One region of the Streptomyces sp. NPDC041968 genome, then DNA from elsewhere that is predicted to be linked to it. Evidence: riboswitches for the same ligand, from Rfam matches in the RefSeq annotation. Region 1 holds a riboswitch; each other region holds the start of a gene.
What was found. Region 1 has a riboswitch for cobalamin ahead of ACZ6EG_RS00300 (cobalamin biosynthesis protein). Riboswitches for the same ligand answer to the same signal wherever they lie in the genome.

Region 1 (4,909 bases):
CCCGCAGCACGTCCTCGCCGACCGGCGGCGCGACGACCGACTCCCGCACCGTCCCGCGCAGGGACACGCGCAGCCCGTCCTCCTCGTCGATCCCGAGGCCGTGCCGGAAGGGCAGCACGCCGTACGCCCGCCGCCCGGTGAGGCCGTGCAGCATGTCCAGGCCGGGCTCCAGCAGCGACACGTCGCCCCGGAACTTGTTGACGAGGAACCCGGCGACCAGCGCCTGGTCCTCGGACGACAGCAGGGCCACCGTGCCGAAGAAGGAGGCGAAGACGCCCCCGCGGTCGATGTCGCCGACGACCAGCACGGGGAACCCGGCGCCCCGGGCGATCCCCATGTTCACGATGTCGGTCCGGCGCAGGTTGATCTCGGCCGGACTGCCCGCCCCCTCGCAGATCACCGCGTCATACGTGCCCCGCAGCTCGGCCAGGCAGTCCAGCACCGTGCCGAGCAACTGCCGCTGGCGCCCGCCGTGGTAGCCGCGGGCGCTCATCTCGCCGACCGGCTTGCCGAGCAGCACGACCTGGCTGCTGCGCTCGCCCCCCGGCTTGAGCAGCACCGGGTTCATCAGCGCGGTCGGCTCCACCCGGCACGCCTGGGCCTGCATGGCCTGCGCCCGCCCGATCTCCGCGCCCTCGCGGGTCACGAAGGAGTTCAGCGACATGTTCTGCGCCTTGAAGGGCGCGACCTTGACGCCCTGCCGCACCAGCCAGCGGCAGATCCCGGCGGTGACGACGCTCTTGCCGGCGTCGGAGGTGGTGCCGGCGACGAGGAGGCCACCGCTCATGAGTCACGTCCCTTCGTGAGTGCCCGGCGTGCGAGCAGCCGTGCGCCGGCGCACACGCCCAGCGCCAGCCAGCCCACGCGCCGGGAGAGCCGGACGGCCCGGTCGATGTCGCCGGAACCGGGCAGGACGGCGCGACCGGCCGCCCCGTTGAGGACGGGCCGGTGCTCCACCCGCCCGCCGTAGGAGAGCGTCCCGCCGAGCCGCACGCCGAGGGCGCCCGCGAACGACGCCTCCACGGGGCCGGCGTTGGGGCTCGGGTGCCGCCCGGCGTCGGCACGCCACGCCCGTACGGCGCCCCGCGGATCGCCGCCGGCGACGGTGGCGAGGACGGCGGTCAGGCGGGCGCCGGGCCAGCCCGCGAGGTCGTCGAGCCGGGCCGAGGCCCACCCGAACCGGCGGTACCGGGCGGACCTGTGGCCGACCATGGCGTCCAGGGTGTTCACCGCGCGGAAGCCGAGCAGCCCGGGCACTCCGGCGACGGCGCCCCACACGAGGGCGCCCACCACCGCGTCCGAGGTGTTCTCGGCGACGGACTCGACGACGGCCCGGGCGATCCCGTCGGCGTCCAGGGCCTGCGGGTCCCGTCCGCACAGGTGCGGCAGCCGCGCCCGGGCCGCCTCGACGTCGCCGGCCTCCAGGGCCCGCCCGATGGCGTGCGCCTCCCGGGCGAGCGAGGTCCCGCCGACGACGGCCCAGGTGGCGGCGCCGGTCAGCGCGACGGATGCGGCGGGGGAGCGGCGTACGGCGCGTGCGGCGGAGGCCCCGAGGGCGGCGGCGCCACCGGCGCACAGGGCGGTGTGCAGCGCGCCCCGGCCCCGGTGGTCACGCCACAGCACCCGTTCCACGGCACCGGCGGCACGGCCGAACGCGGCGACCGGGTGCCCGCGGCGCGGATCGCCGAGGAGGAGGTCGCCGAGGAGGCCGGCGGCGGCGCCGTACGCGAAGACGCGTTCGGCGCGCACGGCTCAGCCGGCCGCGGGGCGGGGGAGGGTGTCGCTGGGGCACCCGGAGTCACCGGTGTACCTGGAACGGCAGCCGCGCATGGCGATACGTCCTCACTCAGGGTGTCCGCGCCCTGGCTGGAAGAGACCGGCGGTGAGAGTTCCTGGCTCCCGGGGATGGGCTCCCCGGTCACAGTGGCGGGACCGCGCCGGAATCGCACCGGGCTTCCTCTCCTGCCGCCGTAATGGCTCCGGCAGTCCACCACGGCCCGCGAACACCCGTCAACCTGGCGTTGACCTGCGACGGGGGAGTGTGCGAAGCCCCACACGCGGGTGGTGTGCGCCGGCACGCGAAGAGGCGGGGTGCGGGACGGTGGGTGTCCGTCCCGCACCCCGCCTCACGGGTGTGCGGTGATCGTTCGCGCGACGCTCAGGCGACGATCAGGTAGATGCCGTACGCCACCGCCGCCGCGCAGGCCGCGAAGCACGCGTACGCGCCGGTGACCGCGAGGGCCGCGGAGCCGCCCTGGGCGGTGGCCCGCTCCTGGCGGGAGAGGCCGACGATGCCGAGCGTGAACAGGCCCACCAGGATCACGGTGGCCGCGAGGCTGACTCCGAAGACGGAGCCGAGAGCTGCCCAGTCGATGCTCATGGAGGTTCGCTTCTTCCTTCGTACCCGGGGGCGGGCTCAGACGGTGGTGGTGGCCGACGGGGACTTGGCGTCGGGCGCGGCGGCCGGGACGGCGGCGGCCAGTTCCTCGGCCGCCCCGGTCGGCGGCGGGGAGACGGCGGCCATCGCCGTGGTCACCACACCGGACGGCTCGGGCTCGTCGATGACGTTGGTGTGGTCGACGACCTCGCGCCGGGAGACCTTCCAGATGGCGGCGCTGGAGGCGATCAGGAAGACGGCCACGAGGGCGGTGCCCCAGTCGCCCAGGCCGCAGACCCACTCGGCGATCGCGGCGACCAAGGCCGCGGCCGGCAGGGTCAGGCCCCACGCGACGAACATCCGGGTCGCCGTGGACCAGCGCACCACGCCGCCCTTGCGGCCGAGGCCCGCGCCCATCACCGCACCGGAGACCGAGTGCGTCGTGGAGAGGGAGAAGCCGAGGTGCGAGGAGGCCAGGATGACCGTGGCGGCGCTGGTCTGGGCGGCGAAGCCCTGCTGCGGCTGGAGGTCGGTCAGACCCTTGCCCATCGTGCGGATGATGCGCCAGCCGCCGAGGTAGGTGCCGAGGGCGATGGCGATGCCCGCGGACAGGATGACCCACATGGGCGGGTCGGAGTCCGGGGCGAGGGCGCCGCCCGCGACCAGGGCCAGGGTGATGATGCCCATCGTCTTCTGGGCGTCGTTGGTGCCGTGGGCCAGCGAGACGAGGCCGGCGGAGGCGATCTGCCCGGCGCGGTAGCCCTTCGCGGCGGCCTTGCCGTCGGCCTTGCGGCCGAGCCGGTACGTCAGCCGCGCGCCCAGCATCGCCGCGATGCCCGCGACCAGCGGGGCGGCGATCGCCGGGAGGAGGACCTTGGTGACGAGCACGTCGCCGTGGACCGCGCCGACGCCGGCCGAGGCGACGGCGGCACCGATCAGGCCGCCCATGAGGGCGTGCGAGGAGCTGGACGGAAGCCCGACCAGCCAGGTCAGCAGGTTCCAGAGGATCGCGCCGACGAGGGCGGCGAAGATGACCTCGGGACGGATGCCGGTCTCGTCGACGAGACCCTTGGAGATCGTGTTGGCGACCTCCACCGAGAGGAAGGCGCCGACAAGGTTGAGGACGGCGGACATCGCCACCGCCACCTTGGGCTTGAGCGCACCGGTCGAAATGGTCGTTGCCATCGCGTTCGCGGTGTCGTGGAAACCGTTCGTGAAATCGAACGCGAGTGCGGTTACCACCACAATCGCGAGGATCAGCGAGAAGCTTTCCATTTACCCAGGCAATCGTTCGAGGTCATTGGCTGGTCGAACGTAGGTAACCAGAGTGAACGGAAGATGAACTGGGATAGGCGTCGCAGTGACCGGAACGAGGGACGTCACCTTCCGCTCCGTGCCCGCGCCGATGCTCTGCGGAGACGTGCCTGGCAGGATCGCCGGGGATCGGTGATCGACGGGACGGCAGGGGTGCACGGCCTGCGGGGAGGAGCTGGTGACTGTGACGCGATCGACGGGCGGACGGGTGGACCCGGAGGTGGCCGAGGCCTGGGAGGTTCTCGTCGCCACGGCCCGGCGGACGGTGGCGGACGGACTGGTGGTCGGCACCTCCGGCAACGTCTCGGCGCGCGTCGGCGACACGGTGCTGGTCACCCCTTCGGGGGTGCCGTACGACCGTCTGGCGCCGGCCGACGCGACCGGCGTGGACCTCGACGGCCGGCAGGTGCTCGGGACGCTGGTCCCCACCAGCGAACTGCCCCTGCACCTCGCCGTGTACCGCGCCACCGACGCCCGGGCCGTCGTCCACACCCACGCCGTGCACGCGACGGCGGTCTCGCTGCTCGTGCCCGAACTCCCGCCGGTCCACTACATGGCCGCCGCGCTGGGCGGCCCGGTCCGGGTCGCCCGCTACGCGACCTACGGCACCGACGAACTGGCCCGCGCCGTGCTCGACGCCCTCACCGGCCGCACCGGCTGCCTCCTGCAGAACCACGGCACGCTCACCTACGGCGCCTCCCTGGACCAGGCCTACGACCGCACCGCCCAGCTGGAGTGGATGTGCCGCCTGTGGCTGACGGCCTCCGCGGTGCCGGGCCGCTCCCCGTCCCTGCTGACCGAGGAGCAGCTCGCCGAGGTGACGGAGCGGCTCCGGGGGTACGGCCAGCGGACCTGACGGCCCTGGCTCGGCGGTCACCGTGACGGCGGGCCACGACGGGAGAAGGCGGGAGAGGACGCCAGAAGGGGGACGAGACACGAACGGCCCCAAGGTCGTCGCTGGAGCCGAAGGACGCGGGCGTCCCGTCCGCACCGCGCACCCACCAGCACCACGGCACCGGCGCCCGGCCGCCCCGGACGGCACCGCCCGCCGCCGTCCCGGTGGCTTACTCCGCGGTCCCTCGGGAAACTGGGAAACGTGCGCATCCTCCCCGCGACGGCCGCTGCCGTCACCGCAGCCCTGGCCGCAGGGGCGGCGAGCGTCGCCGTCGGCCGGCTCGCCAGCGACGCCGCGCTCAAGGCGCCGCCGGGCAGGCCCCT
Region 2 (4,909 bases), on a different contig from region 1:
CGGACCAGGTGGCCGAGGCCGAAGGTCAGCGACTCCAGGCAGGCCACGGTCATACGGCGCTCTCCGTCCGGCCGGCGGGGCAGGGGGTGCGCTGCCACGCCATCCTCGACCAGGGCATGGTCATCTCCTGCGGCGCACGGACCTCGACGGGCTTCAGCGCGGCCGGGTCCAGGGCCTCGGCGTGCCGGGTGAACACGCGCTCCACGTAGCGGTGTCCGGTGTCGGCCCCGATCACCAGGTGCACGCGGTCGGGGTGGCGGCGGGCCTCGTACGTCGCCGTCAGGTAGCCGGCCCCGGTGGACAGCCCGGCGAACACCGCGTGCTCGCGCAGCAGGGCGACGGCGCCCGACATGGCGTGGGTGAAGTCCAGCCAGTGCACGGTGTCGTAGAGGTGGTGGCGGACGTTGTCGAAGACGATCGACGAACCGATGCCGGCGATGATCGCCTCGGGGTCGTGATGGTCCTGGCTGCCGAAGGTGACGCTGCCGAAGGGCTGGACGCCGACCAGGCGCACGGAAGGGTCCGCGGCGCGCAGGCGTTCCACGATGCCGCCGGTCGAGGCTCCGGAGCCCACCCCGCCGACGACGGTCAGCGGCGCGCCCGGGAAGTCCGCCGCGATCCGGTCGGCGACCTCCTGGTAGCCGAGGTAGTGGACGTCGTCGTGGTACTGGCGCATCCAGTGGTGTCCGGGCCGCTCGGCGAGTATCTCCCGCACCCGTCGCACCCGCAGTTCCTGGTCGAGCTTGAGGTTCCGCGACGGTCTGACCTGCTCCACGGTGCTGCCCAGTATCTCCAGCTGGGCGAGGGTGGTGGCGTCGACGGTGGTGGACGCGACGATGTGGCACCGCATGCCGTACCGGTGGCAGGCCAGGGCGAGGGCGTAGGCGTAGATGCCGCTGGAGCTGTCGACCAGGGTCTGGCCCGGACGGACGGTGCCCCGCTCCAGCAGGTGGCGGACGGCGGCCAGGGCCGAGTAGATCTTCATCGACTCGAACCGCAGCAGGACCAGGCCGTCGGTGAGCCGGACGAGGTCGGGGACTTTCAGGGCGTCGGCGATGTGGGGGTGGATCACCCGTAGCCTCCTTGGGCGAAGGTGCACTGGTGGCCGAGCGAGCGGAAGAACGCGGACAGTTCGGACTTGACCTCGGCGCGGGGGCGCGAGGTGAAGAGATAGCCGGCCAGGCAGCCGGTGTGGGCGACGAAGACGCCGTCGGCGCCGAACCGCTCACGCTGGGCCCGCAGGCTGGGGAAGGTCGCCTTGGGCAGCACCTCCTGGGACAGCGCGGCGCTGACCGTGGCGGCCCGGGCGACGGCGGCCGGGTCGCCCGAGTCGAAGCCCTTCACCAGATCGGTGAGGCACCGCTGGTACTCGTCGCCGCGGCGCCGGTAGTGGTCCAGCAGGAGGGGAGTGACGGCGGCGGTGTCCACGGTGCCGGGTTCCGTGACGAAGGCGGTGTGGAACCCGATGTCCGGGCCGAGTCGCCGCACCACCCGGTGCCGGCCGCTGAGATACAGGGCGAACTCGTCGAGGAAGACACTGTCGGCGCGCTCGATGTCCGCCAGGACGCCGAGGACCACGTCCGCGTCGTACGGCAGGGAGAAGACGCGGAACAGACAGCGCAGGGTCGCCACGATGTCCGCCGTCGAACTGGCCATCCCCACGCCCACCGGCAGTTCGGAGTGGGTGTGCCAGTCGCCCGGGGGCAGGGAGAGGCCGTAGTGGTCCAGGAAGAGCCGGGCCGCCGTCGCCGACTTCTCCCCCAGCGCCGACGGTCGCGGTGCCCCGGTCGCCGTCCGCGGGGTGAAGTACACCCAGGAGTGACGGTCCACCGGAAAGGACACCACGGCGATCTCGGGATCGGAGCCCGCTCGCAACGGGCCCTGGTACAGCTCGCCCAGAGTGCCGTGGCAGACACCGGACACCGTGCCGTCGGACACGTCCGGTTCTTGCGGAGCGCCCGCGCCGGGGCCGGGGAGGGTGCGCCCCGGTCCGTCGGACGGCGTGTCGGCCCGGGGCCGGTACGGCCGCCGCGAACCGGCTGGATCCCGCACACCGTCCTCCTCCGTACCGGGCCTTGAACACCGACAGGGAGGGAGGCGCGGCCACACGCACGACGTACGACCGCCCATACCGCCGACCCAGTCCACGAGGTCACGTGCACAGCCCGCGCGGGACGCGGGCGCAGTGGCAGGTCTTCGGACTCGCGGGCACGTCCGCCGGGAGGGCGGACACCTACCGGCCGTCTCTTCCCCGGCCCTGACACGGGCCCAGTGACATCGACGGCTCTCGTTCCCACTCACCGCTGCGGGACAGCCCCGGACTCGCACCGGGTTCCCTCTTGCGTCACGCTTCGGGCGTCCGGGCGGACGGGAGGCGCGAACCGACTGCGTGCATCAGCGTAGAGGGGCTCTTGACCCCTGCGAAAGTAGGGCTCCGGCGGTTGTCTTGAAAGTGGAGGGGAGGCAGAAACAGGTGGGTCTCCGGGTGTCGTTGTCGTGACGGCTCTGGCCGGATAGCACCTCTGAGGTTCCTCGCCCCATCAGCCAGACTTGTTGCCTCACGACACACGCACACCGTTGCCGCGGTGGCCCGTGCCCGGGAGGCCCCTGATGACGTCAGACACCAGGCCGGACGAGGACGGGGCGGTAGGGACCCCGCCCGGACTGCCGCGCCCTCCCGGTGACCGCGTCGCTCTGCGCGCCGATCTTCGCTCCGCCCTGCCGGACGCCACCGCGGCGGTGGTGGTGACGGCGCTCGTCTTCGCGTTGCTGTGGGCGCGCATGGAGTCGGGTGCTTCGGACACCGTCGCGGTGATGCCGTTCATGGACGATGCCCGTACCTACTGGATGTACCTGCTCAGCCAGGCTTTCGGCTGGTCGGGACTGCTGTGGGCCTGGTGCACGGTGATCTTCGGCCTGTTGCTGTCGGGGCCGCGCCCCGCCCGGCTGCCGGTCTCCCGGCAGGTGCTGGAGCGCTGGCACCGCACCACGAGCCTGACCACGATGGCGCTGATGTTCGCGCACGCGCTGATGTTCGCCGCGGAACTCGTGCGCTACGAGACGGCACTGGACTGGGCCGAGCGGCTGTGGGTGGGCTTCGCCGACAGCTTCGTCCCCCTCTGGTACGACTCCGGCACCGGCCGGATCGCCATCCCGATCGGACAGGGCGCCCTGTACCTGGCGGTCCCGCTCGGGCTGCTGTTCTACGTCCGGCACCGCTTCGGAGCGAGGACCTGGCGACGCCTGCACCGCTTCGTGATCGTCGTCTACGTGCTGAGCGTGTGGCACACGCTGCTGTACGGCACCAACGTCTGGTACGGGGAGTGGCCGCGCACCGTGCTGTGGCTGCTGCAACTTCCCATCGCCGCACTGCTGTTGCTGCGGCTGCTGAGACCTGCCCGGCGGGCGGAGCGGTTGGGTCCCGCGGGCGAGGGCGCGACCCGGCCGGGGTGGTGGGTGCGGGCGGCGGGACGGGTCGTCGCCGGAGCCGTCGTCATCGGGCTGGTCATCGTGGTGGTGTCGGGCCGTGACGGCGGACGGGCCCGTCCGGACGATCCGCCCGCGACGGCCCCGCACACCCAGGAAACGGACTGACGGCCGGCACCGGGCGGGCGGCACGGCGTTCCGGGATGGCAGGATGGCCGGCGACAAAGGCGACGGCGGAACGAGGAAGCCGGTGTGAATCCGGCGCGGTCCCGCCACTGTGATCGGCGAGCGACTCCCGACAGGCCACCGCCCAGCGACGGGTGGGAAGGCCGGGACGAGCATCGACCCGAGAGCCAGGAGACTCACGCGGTCGCCTCCTCGACGGACCACCGGGGCGGATCTCCCCGGAGAGAGGGACGGCACCGCATGCCCGCAACGCCGGCCGGACGAACGACGGACGACGCGAGGACCGCCACGGCCACCGGCCGCGTGCCGTGCCGCGTCGTCGTGTGCCGCGACTGCTGCTGCGGCACCCCCAAAGTGCCCGGCGTGGACCACGCGGCCCAGACCGAGCGCCTGCGCGCCGCGGTACCGGTACGCGTCTCCGACTGCCTCGACGTCTGCGCACAGGCCAACGTCATCGTCGTACAGCCCTCCGCGGAGGGCCGGGCCGCCGGAGCCCGGCCCGTCTGGCTGGGACTGGTCAACGACCCGGACGCGACCGAGGACATCGCCGCCTGGGCACGCGCCGGCGGACCGGGCGTCGCGCCCCGGCCGGACATCCTCGACCTGTACGCCATCACACCACCGCGCCGGAGCCCGGCCTCCTGACCGTCACAGGGAGCGTACGAACACGGAGCCGGAGAAAGGGACAGCAACGTGCACGCAGCCCGCGCCTCGACGGCGTCCGTCACCGCCGCCCTGCACGACGTGGCGGGCCTCGGCGGCTTCTTCGCACTGCGGGTCGGCGGAGAGGACGACGGCTGGCATCCGGTCGCCCGCTGCTACGCCGCGGGTTTCACCGACCTCGCCGCGGCCGTCGCACGCCGTCACCGCACCCGGGAGCCGCGCGTCGACGTGTCCATCGCCCAACTCGGCCACGCCGCCCGCCTCTGGTCACCGGTGCTGGCCTGTGCCGTCCTGCACGGCATCGTCCTCGACCTGGAGGGCCTGCAGCGGGCCGACGACGGACCGGCCCTGCGGGTGCCCCGCCCGGCCGGCCGGTACGTCGACCGGGACGAGGGCGATCCCGTCCGCGCCCTGTACGAGCAGGTGACGGGTCATCTGTCGGCACTGGCCCACGGCCTGCGCGTCAAGGTCGCCCCGCGTCTGCTGGACGGCAACTCCGCGTCGGCGCTCGCGGGGGCCGCCCAGGCCCTGCTCGCGCTCCGTCCCGCCGTCCGCGGACCGCTCACCGACCTGACGACCGCGCTGCTGGACACCGGACGCCTGGCGGGCACCGGAGTGCTGACCGGCCCCGACC
Region 3 (4,909 bases), on a different contig from region 1:
AGCTTCATGGTCCTGCCGTTCATGTCGGTTTTCCTGCACGAACGGCTCGGGATGGGGCTCGGCGCGGTCGGCGTCGTCCTGGCGGCGGCCTCGCTCGTGCAGTTCTCCGGCGGCATCGTCGGCGGCGCCCTCGCGGACCGGATCGGGCTGCGCCGCACGATGCTGTGGGCCCTCGTCGTACGCACCGCCGGTTTCGCCGGGTTCCTGCTGGCCCTGCGCTGGCCGCCGCTGGCGGTCTGGGCGCTGGTCCTGACGTGCTGCGGTGCCGCGCTGTACCTGCCCGCCAACAAGGCCTACCTGGTGCACGGCGTCGACGACGAGCGCCGCCCGGCCTTCCTCTCGGCGGGCAACGCGGCACTCAACGCCGGGATGGCCGTCGGCCCGCTCATCGCCGGGCCGTTCGTCCTGTCCTCGCCCGGCTGGCTCTTCGCGGCCGTCACGGCGCTGTTCCTCGCGGTCACCGTGGGACACGCGCGGCTGCCCGGAACGGACGCGGAACAGACCACCGGGCCGGGCGAAAAGGCCGCCAAGGGTCTCCTGGCGGGCCTCGCACCACTGCCGTTCGCCGCCAACGCGCTGGCCTTCTACCTCTACTTCCACTTCCAGCACTTCCTGGCGGTGTACGCCGTCGAGCGCGCCTCCGGCGCGTTCTACAGCGTGGTGCTGCTGCTCTGTTTCGCTCTGGTCATCGTCGTGCAGCCGCTCGCGTCGGGTCTGATCCGGCGCATGCCGTACGCCCTCGCCCTCGCGGTCGGTTTCACCGGTTTGGCGGCGGGCCTGGCCGTGCTGGCGGCGGGTACCCGGGCGGCCCTGCTGGCGGGCGGCGCGTTGATCACTCTCGGCGACATCGTGCTGTTCCTCAAGAACGACCTGGAGGCGCTGCGCCGCAGCCCCCGCTCCGACGCCGTCGTCTTCGGGCAGCAGCGGCTGGCCGCGGGCCTGGGCGCCTGCGCGAGCGGCGCGCTGGGCGGGCAGCTGTACGGCCTCGGCGAACGGACCGGGCACACCGGCTGGTTCTGGCTGCTGGCGGCCGCCCAGTGCCTGCTGCTCCCCCCTCTGCTGCTCACGCTGCGCCGACGCCCGGCGCGGCCCCCTGTCCCCGACGGCGACCACGAAGGAGCACTGACGCGCGATGACACGGACGGGCGGATTCCAGGACGATGACTTCTGGACCGAGTTCCACGACTTCCTCTTCTCCGAGCAGCGCTACGAGCAGGCCGAGGAACTGCTCGACACCTCTCCCCTGCTCGCTCTCCCCGACGGAGCACGCGTGCTGGACCTGTGCTGCGGGCCGGGCGTCTTCACCGTGCCCCTCGCCCGCCGGGGGCACCGCGTGACGGGAGTCGACCTGAGCCCGGCCATGCTGGACCGGGCACGCAAGCGGTCGGCCGACGCCGGTGCCGACGTGACGTACGTGCGGGCCGACGCACGCGACTACGAGGCGCCGGGCGGCTTCGACGTCGTCCTCAACATGTTCACCTCCTTCGGGTACTTCGAGGACCCCGCCGACAACGCGCGCGTGCTGCGCACCATGTACACCTGCCTGGCGCCCGGCGGCACGCTCGTCCTCGACCTCGCCGGGAAGGAACTCCTGGCCCGCAGGGTCACTCCGCCCAAGGTGGTGCGGCGGGGCGACGACCTGATGGTGCAGACCGACACCGTGCTGAACGAGTGGGCGCGGCTGCGCAGCGAGTGGGTGCTGGTCCGGGGCGACCGGGTGACGCGGGCCACCTTGACGTGGTTCGTGTACAGCGCCGTGGAGTTGCGGCGGATGGCCGAGGAGGCCGGCTTCGGCCGCGTGGAGGTCTTCGGCGGGTTCGACGGCCGCCCCTACGACGAGGACGCCGAACGGCTCGTCCTGCGGGCCGTCCGCGAAGGGTGAGGCAGGAGCGGGGCGTGCGGCCGGGAACCGCACGCCCTTTCGCCGTCGGCTCGGCGAAACGTAGGATCACCTGGTCATCGCCGCGACGGGAGACAGGAAGCCGGTGCGAATCCGGCACGGTCCCGCCACTGTGACCGGGGAGCGCCCCTCCGACACGCCACTGCGCACCGCGCGGGAAGGCGGGGGGAACGTCGATCCGGGAGTCAGGACACTGGTCCGTCGCGGGCCCGATCCGAGGAGCGCGGACTCCAGGAGGCTTCACGTGTCCCAGCTGTTCACCCCTGCCCGCACGCGCGGGTTCCTTCGTGCCACGGCCGCTGCCGTGGCACTGTCGTCGGTGCTGCTCACCACCGGCTGCGGTGCGTCCGACGAGGGCGGCGGCGACGCCAAGGCCACCGCCGCCGTGCCCGCGGGCTTCCCGGTCACCGTCGACAACTGCGGCGTGCGGACGACGTACGACAGGCCGCCGTCGCGGGTGGTCACCATCCACCAGCACCCGGCGGAGCTCATGCTCGCGCTCGGTCTGAAGGACCGCATGGTCGGCACGGCCTTCCCCGACTCCGCCGTGCTGCCGGAGCTGAAGGAGGACTACGAGGCGATTCCCGAACTGGCGGGAAGGGAACCGTCGTTCGAGAAGGTCCTGGACGCCGAACCCGACTTCGTCTACGGCGGCTACGGCAGCGCCTTCGCCGAGAACGAGGGCCGCTCCCGCGAGGCGTTCACCGACGCGGGCATCGACACCTACCTCAACCGCGAGTACTGCGGCGAGAAGCAGGTGACGATGAAGGACACGTACGACGAGATCCGCACCATCGGCAGGATCTTCGGCGTCCCGGACCGGGCCGACGCGCTGGTCGCGGACCTGGAGGGCCGCGTCGGCAAGGCCGCCACCGGCGTCCGGGGCGAACCCCGGGTGCCCGTCTTCGTCTACGACAGCGGCGACAAGAGCGCCTTCACCGCGGGCGGCAAGAGCCTCGGCACCGAGCTGATCCGGCTGGCCGGGGGCGAGAACGTCTTCGCCGACCTCGACGACGTCTTCGGTGACGTCTCCTGGGAGCAGGTCGTCGAGCGCGGGCCCGAAGTCATCGCCATCTACGACTACGCCGGCGCCGGAAGCGTCGAGGAGAAGAAGAAGTACCTGCTCTCCCAGCCCGCGCTCGCCGACGTACCCGCCGTCAGGAACAAGCGGTTCGTCGTCCTGCCGCTGACCGCCACCCTGGTCGGCATCCGCTCGGCCTACGCGGTCGAGGACCTGGCCCGCGGGCTGCACCCCAAGAGCTTCCGATGACGCAGGCCGTCACCGGCACGTCCACCGGACGGACGGTCCGTCGGCGCGGCGCCGAGGAGCCGGGAGGGGGCGGTACGCGGCTGGCCGTCACGCTGCTCGTCCTCACCGTCCTGCTGCTCGCCTCCGCCACGGCCGGCCTCGCGATCGGTTCCGTCCAGGTGCCGCCCGGCCAGGTGTGGGGCATCGTGACGCACGCCCTGGGGGCCGACTGGCAGGATCCGGACTGGTCGCGGGCCCGGGAGACCATCGTGGTGGACGTCCGGGCGCCGCGGGTGCTGCTCGGTGCGGTCACCGGCGCCGGCCTGGCGGTGATCGGCACCGCCCTGCAGGCTCTGGTGCGCAATCCGCTCGCCGAGCCGTACCTGCTGGGCGTCTCCTCCGGGGCGTCCCTCGGCGCGGTCTCCGTGATCGTGTTCGGCGTCACCCTCTTCGGTCCGCTCTCCCTGTCGGTGGCCGCCTTCGTCGGCGCCCTGGGCGCGCTCGTCCTCGTGTATGCCACCGCCCGCACCGGCGGACGCATCACCTCGGCGCGGCTGGTGCTGTCCGGGGTGGCGATCGCGGCGGTGCTCACCGCGGTCCTCGATCTGCTGCTGCTCACCACCGACCGGGGCAACGAGGCCCGCGCGGTCCTCGCCTGGACCCTCGGCGGCCTCGGCGGGGTCGGCTGGGGCACGCTGTGGCTGCCGAGCGGCGCCCTGCTGCTCGGCGTCGCCGTCCTCCTCGTGCAGGCCCGCAACCTGAACCTGCTGCTGGCCGGCGAGGAGGCGGCCACCACGATGGGGCTGGACGTGGCCCGCTTCCGCGCCCGGCTGTTCGTGGTGCTCTCCCTGGTCACGGGCGTACTGGTCGCGGCTGCCGGGCCGATCGGCTTCGTCGGCCTGATGATGCCCCACATCGTGCGGCTCTTCGTCGGCGGCGACCACCGCCGGGTCCTGCCGACGGCGGCCCTGGGCGGGGCGGTCTTCCTGGTCTGGGCCGACATCGCCGCGCGGACGGTCGCCGCGCCGGCGGAGATACCCGTCGGCGTGCTCACGGCCCTGTGCGGCGGGCCGTTCTTCCTGTGGCTGATGCGCCGGGACGCCCGGCGCGGCACCGACCGAGGAGTGGCATGACCCCGACCGACCTGAGCGTGGACGGCGTCACGCTCACCGCGGGAGCCCGCCACCTGGTGCGCGACGTCTCCCTGACCGCCCGCCCGGGCGAGACCGTCGGGCTCGTCGGCCCCAACGGCAGCGGGAAGTCCAGTCTCCTGCGCGCCGTCTACCGCGTCCTGCGCCCCGCCACCGGTCAGGTCCGGGTCGACGGAGGCGACGCCTGGTCGCTGCCGGTGCGGCGACTGGCCCGCACGGTGGCGGCGGTGGTCCAGGACTCGGCCGCCGACTTCGACCTCGCCGTCCGCGAGGTCGTCGCCATGGGCCGCACCCCGCACAAGCGGCTCCTGGCCGGCGACACCCCCGAGGACGCCGAACTCGTCGACTCCGCGCTCCTCGCGGTGGACGCCGTCCACCTGGCGGACCGCCCCTTCGACCGGCTCTCCGGCGGCGAGCGCCAACGCGTCCTCATCGCGCGCGCCCTCGCCCAGCAGCCCACCCTGCTGGTCCTCGACGAACCCACCAACCACCTCGACATCCGGCACCAGTTGTCCGTGCTCGGCATCCTGCGCCGGCTGCCCGCCACCGTGCTGCTCGCCCTGCACGACCTCAACCTGGCCGCCTACTACTGCGACCGCCTCTACGTGC
Region 4 (4,909 bases), on a different contig from region 1:
CACGGCGTACACCTTCGTGGCCGTGCCGGCGGCGATCTACGCGGCCGGCGCCTCGGGCTTCTTCGCGGTGCCGTACACGATCCTGGTCTACCCGCTGATCTTCACCTTCCTGCCCCGGCTGTGGTCGGTCTCCCACAAGCACGGCTACGTGACGACCTCGGACTTCGTGCGCGGCCGGTTCGGCTCGAAGGGGCTGTCGCTGGCGGTGGCCGTGACCGGCATCCTCGCCACCATGCCGTACATCGCGCTCCAGCTCGTCGGCATCCAGGCCGTGCTGGACGTGATGGGCGTCGGCGGCGGCGAGGACACCAACTGGTTCATCAAGGACCTGCCCCTGCTGATCGCCTTCGGCGTGCTGGCGGCGTACACCTACTCGTCGGGGCTGCGCGCGCCCGCGCTGATCGCCTTCGTGAAGGACACGCTGATCTACATCGTCATCGCGGTGGCGATCATCTACATCCCGATCAAGCTGGGCGGCTTCGACGACATCTTCGCGGCGGCGGGCGACAAGTTCACCGAGTCGGGCAAGGGCTCGCTGACGCCGGACCACGGCGGCCAGTGGACCTACGCCACGCTGGCGCTGGGCTCCGCGCTCGCGCTCTTCATGTACCCGCACTCGATCACCGCGACGCTGTCCTCGCGCAGCCGTGAGGTGATCCGCCGCAACACCACGATCCTGCCGCTGTACTCGCTGATGCTGGGCCTGCTCGCGCTGCTGGGCTTCATGGCGATCGCGGCCGGGGTGAAGGTGGAGAACGGGCAGCTGGCGATCCCCCAGCTCTTCGAGAACATGTTCCCGGACTGGTTCGCCGGTGTGGCCTTCGCGGCGATCGGCATCGGCGCCCTGGTCCCGGCGGCGATCATGTCGATCGCGGCCGCCAACCTCTTCACCCGCAACATCTACAAGGACTTCATCAAGCCGGACGCCACCCCGGCCCAGGAGACGAAGGTCTCCAAGCTGGTGTCCCTGCTGGTGAAGGTGGGCGCGCTGGTCTTCGTGCTCGGCATGGACAAGACGGTCGCGATCAACTTCCAGCTGCTCGGCGGCATCTGGATCCTGCAGACCTTCCCGGCCCTGGTGGGCGGCCTGTTCACCCGCTGGTTCCACCGCTGGGCCCTGCTCGGCGGCTGGGCGGTCGGCATGGTCTACGGCACGGTCGCCGCGTACGGGGTGGCCTCGCCGACGCAGAAGCACTTCGGCGGTTCCTCCGACGAGATCCCGGGCATCGGTGAGATCGGCTACATCGGCCTCACCGCCTTCGTGCTGAACGTGGTGGTCACCGTGGTCCTGACCTTCGTCATGCGGGCGCTCAAGGCGCCCGACGGCGTCGACGAGACCAAGCCCGGTGACTACACGGCGGACGCGGGCGACCCCGGCGTCGAGGCGGAACTGCCGCCGGCCACGGCGGGCACCTCGCACTGACCCCCTCCCTCAGGCGGGCCGTCGGAGAAATCCGGCGGCCCGCTGTCGTACCCGTCGGGCACACTCGGGGGCATGGACTTCGTGATCCGGCGTGCCACGGCCGAGGAGTACGACACCCTCGGTGAGATCACCGCGCGCGCCTACCTGGGCGACGGCCTCCTCGACTTCGGGGAGGACGACGCCTACCTCCACGAGCTGCGCGCCGTGGCCCGGCGGGCGGCCGCCGCCGAGGTGCTGGTCGCCGCATCGGACGGCGGTGTGCTCGGTGGCGTCACCTTCGTGCCCCGCGGTGGCCCGATGGCCGACATCGCCCGTCCCGGCGAGGCCGAGATACGCATGCTCGCCGTCGCCCGCGAGGCGCGCGGACGCGGCGCCGGCGAGGCGCTGGTGCGGGCCTGCGTCGACCGCGCCCGGTCCGTGCCGGGCTGCGCGCGGGTCGTGCTGTCCACCCAGCGCACCATGCACGGCGCCCACCGCCTCTACGCGCGCCTGGGTTTCACCCGCACCCCGGAGCGCGACTGGAACCCCCTGCCGAAGCTGGACGACTTCACCCTGCTCACCTATGAACTGACGCTCTGACACCCTCCCGACACGCTCACGGACACAACATCTGGGGGTGCTGGCGGTACCCGGCACAAGATGTATGCTCGTGCTCGCTGTCGCCGCAGGGGAATCCGGTGCGAATCCGGAACTGTCCCGCAACGGTGTACTTGTGCGTGTTCGCGTCTCCACGTGTCCGCGCACGGGCTTGAGTCCGAGGACCTGCCGACAGTGCGCCCGGCCGCCTTGGCCCGGGTGCCATGACGTCCGGGTCTCGTGGAGTGGGCCGGTGGACGCGACGCCGTGCGCGCTCGTGAACTGCCTCCTGCCCTCCGCCGGGCCCCGTGCCGAGCGAGGGAGTGCTCCACGTGACCATCGCGCCAGCCGATCCGGCTTCAGCGACCCCGGTGACGGCGACCGGGGAACCGGACGGTCCCGGTACCGCGTTGCTGCGGACCCTGACCGAGCTGACCGCCGACCTCCCGGGCGCCGACCCCGGCCGGGTCGCCGCCGCCGCGCTGCGCGGCCGGTCCGCCCGTGCGGACGAGGCCGAGCTGCGCGAGCTGGCCACCGAGGCCGCCGCCGGACTGATCTCGGAGGACCCGGTCTACTCCCGGCTCGCCGCCCGCCTGCTGACCCTCACCATCCGGGCCGAGGCCGCCTCCCAGGGCGTCACGTCCTTCACCGGGTCGGTCGCCACCGGTCACCGCGAGGGCCTGATCGCCGACCGCACCGCCGCGTTCGTACGGCGGCACGCGGAGCGCCTGGACGCGCTGATCGACCCGGCCGCCGACGACCGCTTCGGCTACTTCGGTCTGCGCACCCTGCACAGCCGCTACCTGCTCCGGCACCCGATCACCCGCAAGGTGGTCGAGACGCCCCAGCACTTCATGCTGCGCGTGGCCGCCGGGCTCGCCGAGGACGACACCGCCCGCTCGGCCGACGAGGTGGCCGCCCTCTACGGGCTGATGAGCCGCCTCGACTACCTGCCCTCCTCCCCCACCCTCTTCAACTCCGGCACCCGGCACGCCCAGATGTCGTCCTGCTACCTCCTCGACTCCCCCAAGGACGAGCTGGACTCCCTCTACGACCGCCTCCACCAGGTGGCCCGCCTCTCCAAGCACGCCGGCGGCATCGGCATCGCCTACTCCCGCATCCGCTCCCGCGGCTCGCTCATCCGCGGCACCAACGGGCACTCCAACGGCATCGTCCCGTTCCTGAAGACGCTCGACGCCTCGGTCGCCGCCGTGAACCAGGGCGGCCGGCGCAAGGGCGCCGCGGCGGTCTACCTGGAGACCTGGCACGCCGACATCGAGGAGTTCCTGGAGCTGCGGGACAACACCGGCGAGGACGCCCGCCGCACCCACAACCTCAACCTCGCCCACTGGGTGCCGGACGAGTTCATGCGCCGGGTGGACGCCGACGGGCAGTGGTCCCTGTTCTCACCCGCCGACGTGCCCGAGCTGGTCGACCTCTGGGGCGCGGAGTTCGACGCGGCGTACCGCGCGGCGGAGGCGGCGGGGCTGGCCCGCAGGACGCTGCCCGCCCGTGAGCTGTACGGGCGCATGATGCGTACCCTCGCGCAGACCGGCAACGGCTGGATGACCTTCAAGGACACCGCCAACCGCACCGCCAACCAGACCGCCGAGCCGGGCCACGTCGTCCACTCCTCCAACCTCTGCACGGAGATCCTGGAGGTCACCGACGACGGGGAGACGGCGGTCTGCAACCTGGGCTCGGTCAACCTCGGCGCCTTCGTCGACGTGGCCGCGGGCGACCTCGACTGGGAGCGGCTGGACGCCACCGTCCGCACCGCCGTCACCTTCCTGGACCGGGTCGTCGACATCAACTTCTACCCGACCGAGCAGGCGGGCCGCTCCAACGCCCGCTGGCGCCCGGTGGGCCTCGGCGCGATGGGCCTGCAGGACGTCTTCTTCCGGCTGCGCCTGCCCTTCGACTCCCCCGAGGCGAAGGCCCTCTCCACCCGCATCGCCGAGCGCATCATGCTCGCGGCCTACGAGACCTCCACCGACCTCGCCGAGCGCAACGGCCCGCTGCCGGCCTGGGAGAAGACCCGTACGGCCCGGGGCGTGCTGCACCCCGACCACTACGGCGTCGAGGCCGCCTGGCCCGAGCGCTGGGCCGCGCTGCGCGCGCGCATGGCCACCACCGGCCTGCGCAACTCCCTGCTCCTGGCGATCGCCCCGACCGCCACCATCGCCTCGATCGTGGGCGCCTACGAGTGCATCGAGCCGCAGGTGTCCAACCTGTTCAAGCGCGAGACGCTCTCCGGCGAGTTCCTCCAGGTCAACTCGTACCTGGTGGACGACCTCAAGCGGCTCGGCGTGTGGGACGCCCGCACCCGCGAGGCGCTGCGCGAGGCCAACGGCTCGGTGCAGGGCTTCTCCTGGATCCCCGAGGACGTCCGCGCCCTGTACCGCACCGCCTGGGAGATCCCGCAGCGCGGCCTGATCGACATGGCCGCCGCCCGCACCCCCTACCTCGACCAGGCCCAGTCGCTGAACCTGTTCCTGGAGACGCCGACCATCGGGAAGCTCTCCTCGATGTACGCGTACGCCTGGAAGCAGGGCCTGAAGACCACGTACTACCTGCGTTCCCGCCCGGCGACCCGCATCGCCCGCGCCGCCGCCCGGGCCACCGTCCCCGCACAGCAGACCCCCGATCCCGAAGCGGTCGCCTGCTCCCTGGAGAACCCCGAGTCCTGCGAGGCCTGCCAGTAATGACCACCGAGATCCCCGCGACCCCCGCCACCAAGAACCTGCTCGACCCGGGCTTCGAACTGACCCTGCGCCCCATGCGCTACCCGGACTTCTACGAGCGCTACCGGGACGCCATCAAGAACACCTGGCACGTCGAGGAGGTCGACCTCCACTCGGACGTCGCCGACCTGGCGAAGCTCAGCCCCATGGAGCAGCACCTGATCGG

Region 2: another riboswitch for cobalamin. It lies ahead of ACZ6EG_RS12585 (GHMP family kinase ATP-binding protein); the one in region 1 lies ahead of ACZ6EG_RS00300 (cobalamin biosynthesis protein).
Region 3: another riboswitch for cobalamin. It lies ahead of ACZ6EG_RS12560 (ABC transporter substrate-binding protein); the one in region 1 lies ahead of ACZ6EG_RS00300 (cobalamin biosynthesis protein).
Region 4: another riboswitch for cobalamin. It lies ahead of ACZ6EG_RS16800 (ribonucleoside-diphosphate reductase subunit alpha); the one in region 1 lies ahead of ACZ6EG_RS00300 (cobalamin biosynthesis protein).

Annotation. Positions count from the first base shown of each region.
Region 1 covers NZ_JBVJCB010000001.1:54,554-59,462, reverse strand. The annotation lists gene ACZ6EG_RS00305 (cobyric acid synthase) at 1-787, opposite strand, end outside; gene ACZ6EG_RS00300 (cobalamin biosynthesis protein) at 784-1,749, opposite strand; cobalamin riboswitch at 1,868-2,007, opposite strand; gene ACZ6EG_RS00295 (hypothetical protein) at 2,159-2,380, opposite strand; gene ACZ6EG_RS00290 (inorganic phosphate transporter) at 2,417-3,652, opposite strand; gene ACZ6EG_RS00285 (class II aldolase/adducin family protein) at 3,870-4,547, shown strand; gene ACZ6EG_RS00280 (alpha/beta hydrolase family protein) at 4,788-4,909, shown strand, end outside.
Region 2 covers NZ_JBVJCB010000004.1:354,588-359,496, forward strand. The annotation lists gene ACZ6EG_RS12575 (ATP-grasp domain-containing protein) at 1-53, opposite strand, end outside; gene ACZ6EG_RS12580 (cysteine synthase family protein) at 50-1,072, opposite strand; gene ACZ6EG_RS12585 (GHMP family kinase ATP-binding protein) at 1,069-1,938, opposite strand; cobalamin riboswitch at 2,171-2,402, opposite strand; gene ACZ6EG_RS12590 (ferric reductase-like transmembrane domain-containing protein) at 2,611-3,594, shown strand; cobalamin riboswitch at 3,623-3,806, shown strand; gene ACZ6EG_RS12595 ((2Fe-2S) ferredoxin domain-containing protein) at 3,853-4,257, shown strand; gene ACZ6EG_RS12600 ((2Fe-2S)-binding protein) at 4,306-4,909, shown strand, end outside.
Region 3 covers NZ_JBVJCB010000004.1:348,384-353,292, reverse strand. The annotation lists gene ACZ6EG_RS12570 (MFS transporter) at 1-1,164, shown strand, start outside; gene ACZ6EG_RS12565 (class I SAM-dependent methyltransferase) at 1,133-1,882, shown strand; cobalamin riboswitch at 1,939-2,116, shown strand; gene ACZ6EG_RS12560 (ABC transporter substrate-binding protein) at 2,145-3,170, shown strand; gene ACZ6EG_RS12555 (FecCD family ABC transporter permease) at 3,167-4,282, shown strand; gene ACZ6EG_RS12550 (ABC transporter ATP-binding protein) at 4,279-4,909, shown strand, end outside.
Region 4 covers NZ_JBVJCB010000006.1:182,422-187,330, forward strand. The annotation lists gene mctP (monocarboxylate uptake permease MctP) at 1-1,423, shown strand, start outside; gene ACZ6EG_RS16795 (GNAT family N-acetyltransferase) at 1,496-2,002, shown strand; cobalamin riboswitch at 2,030-2,207, shown strand; gene ACZ6EG_RS16800 (ribonucleoside-diphosphate reductase subunit alpha) at 2,332-4,704, shown strand; gene ACZ6EG_RS16805 (ribonucleotide-diphosphate reductase subunit beta) at 4,704-4,909, shown strand, end outside.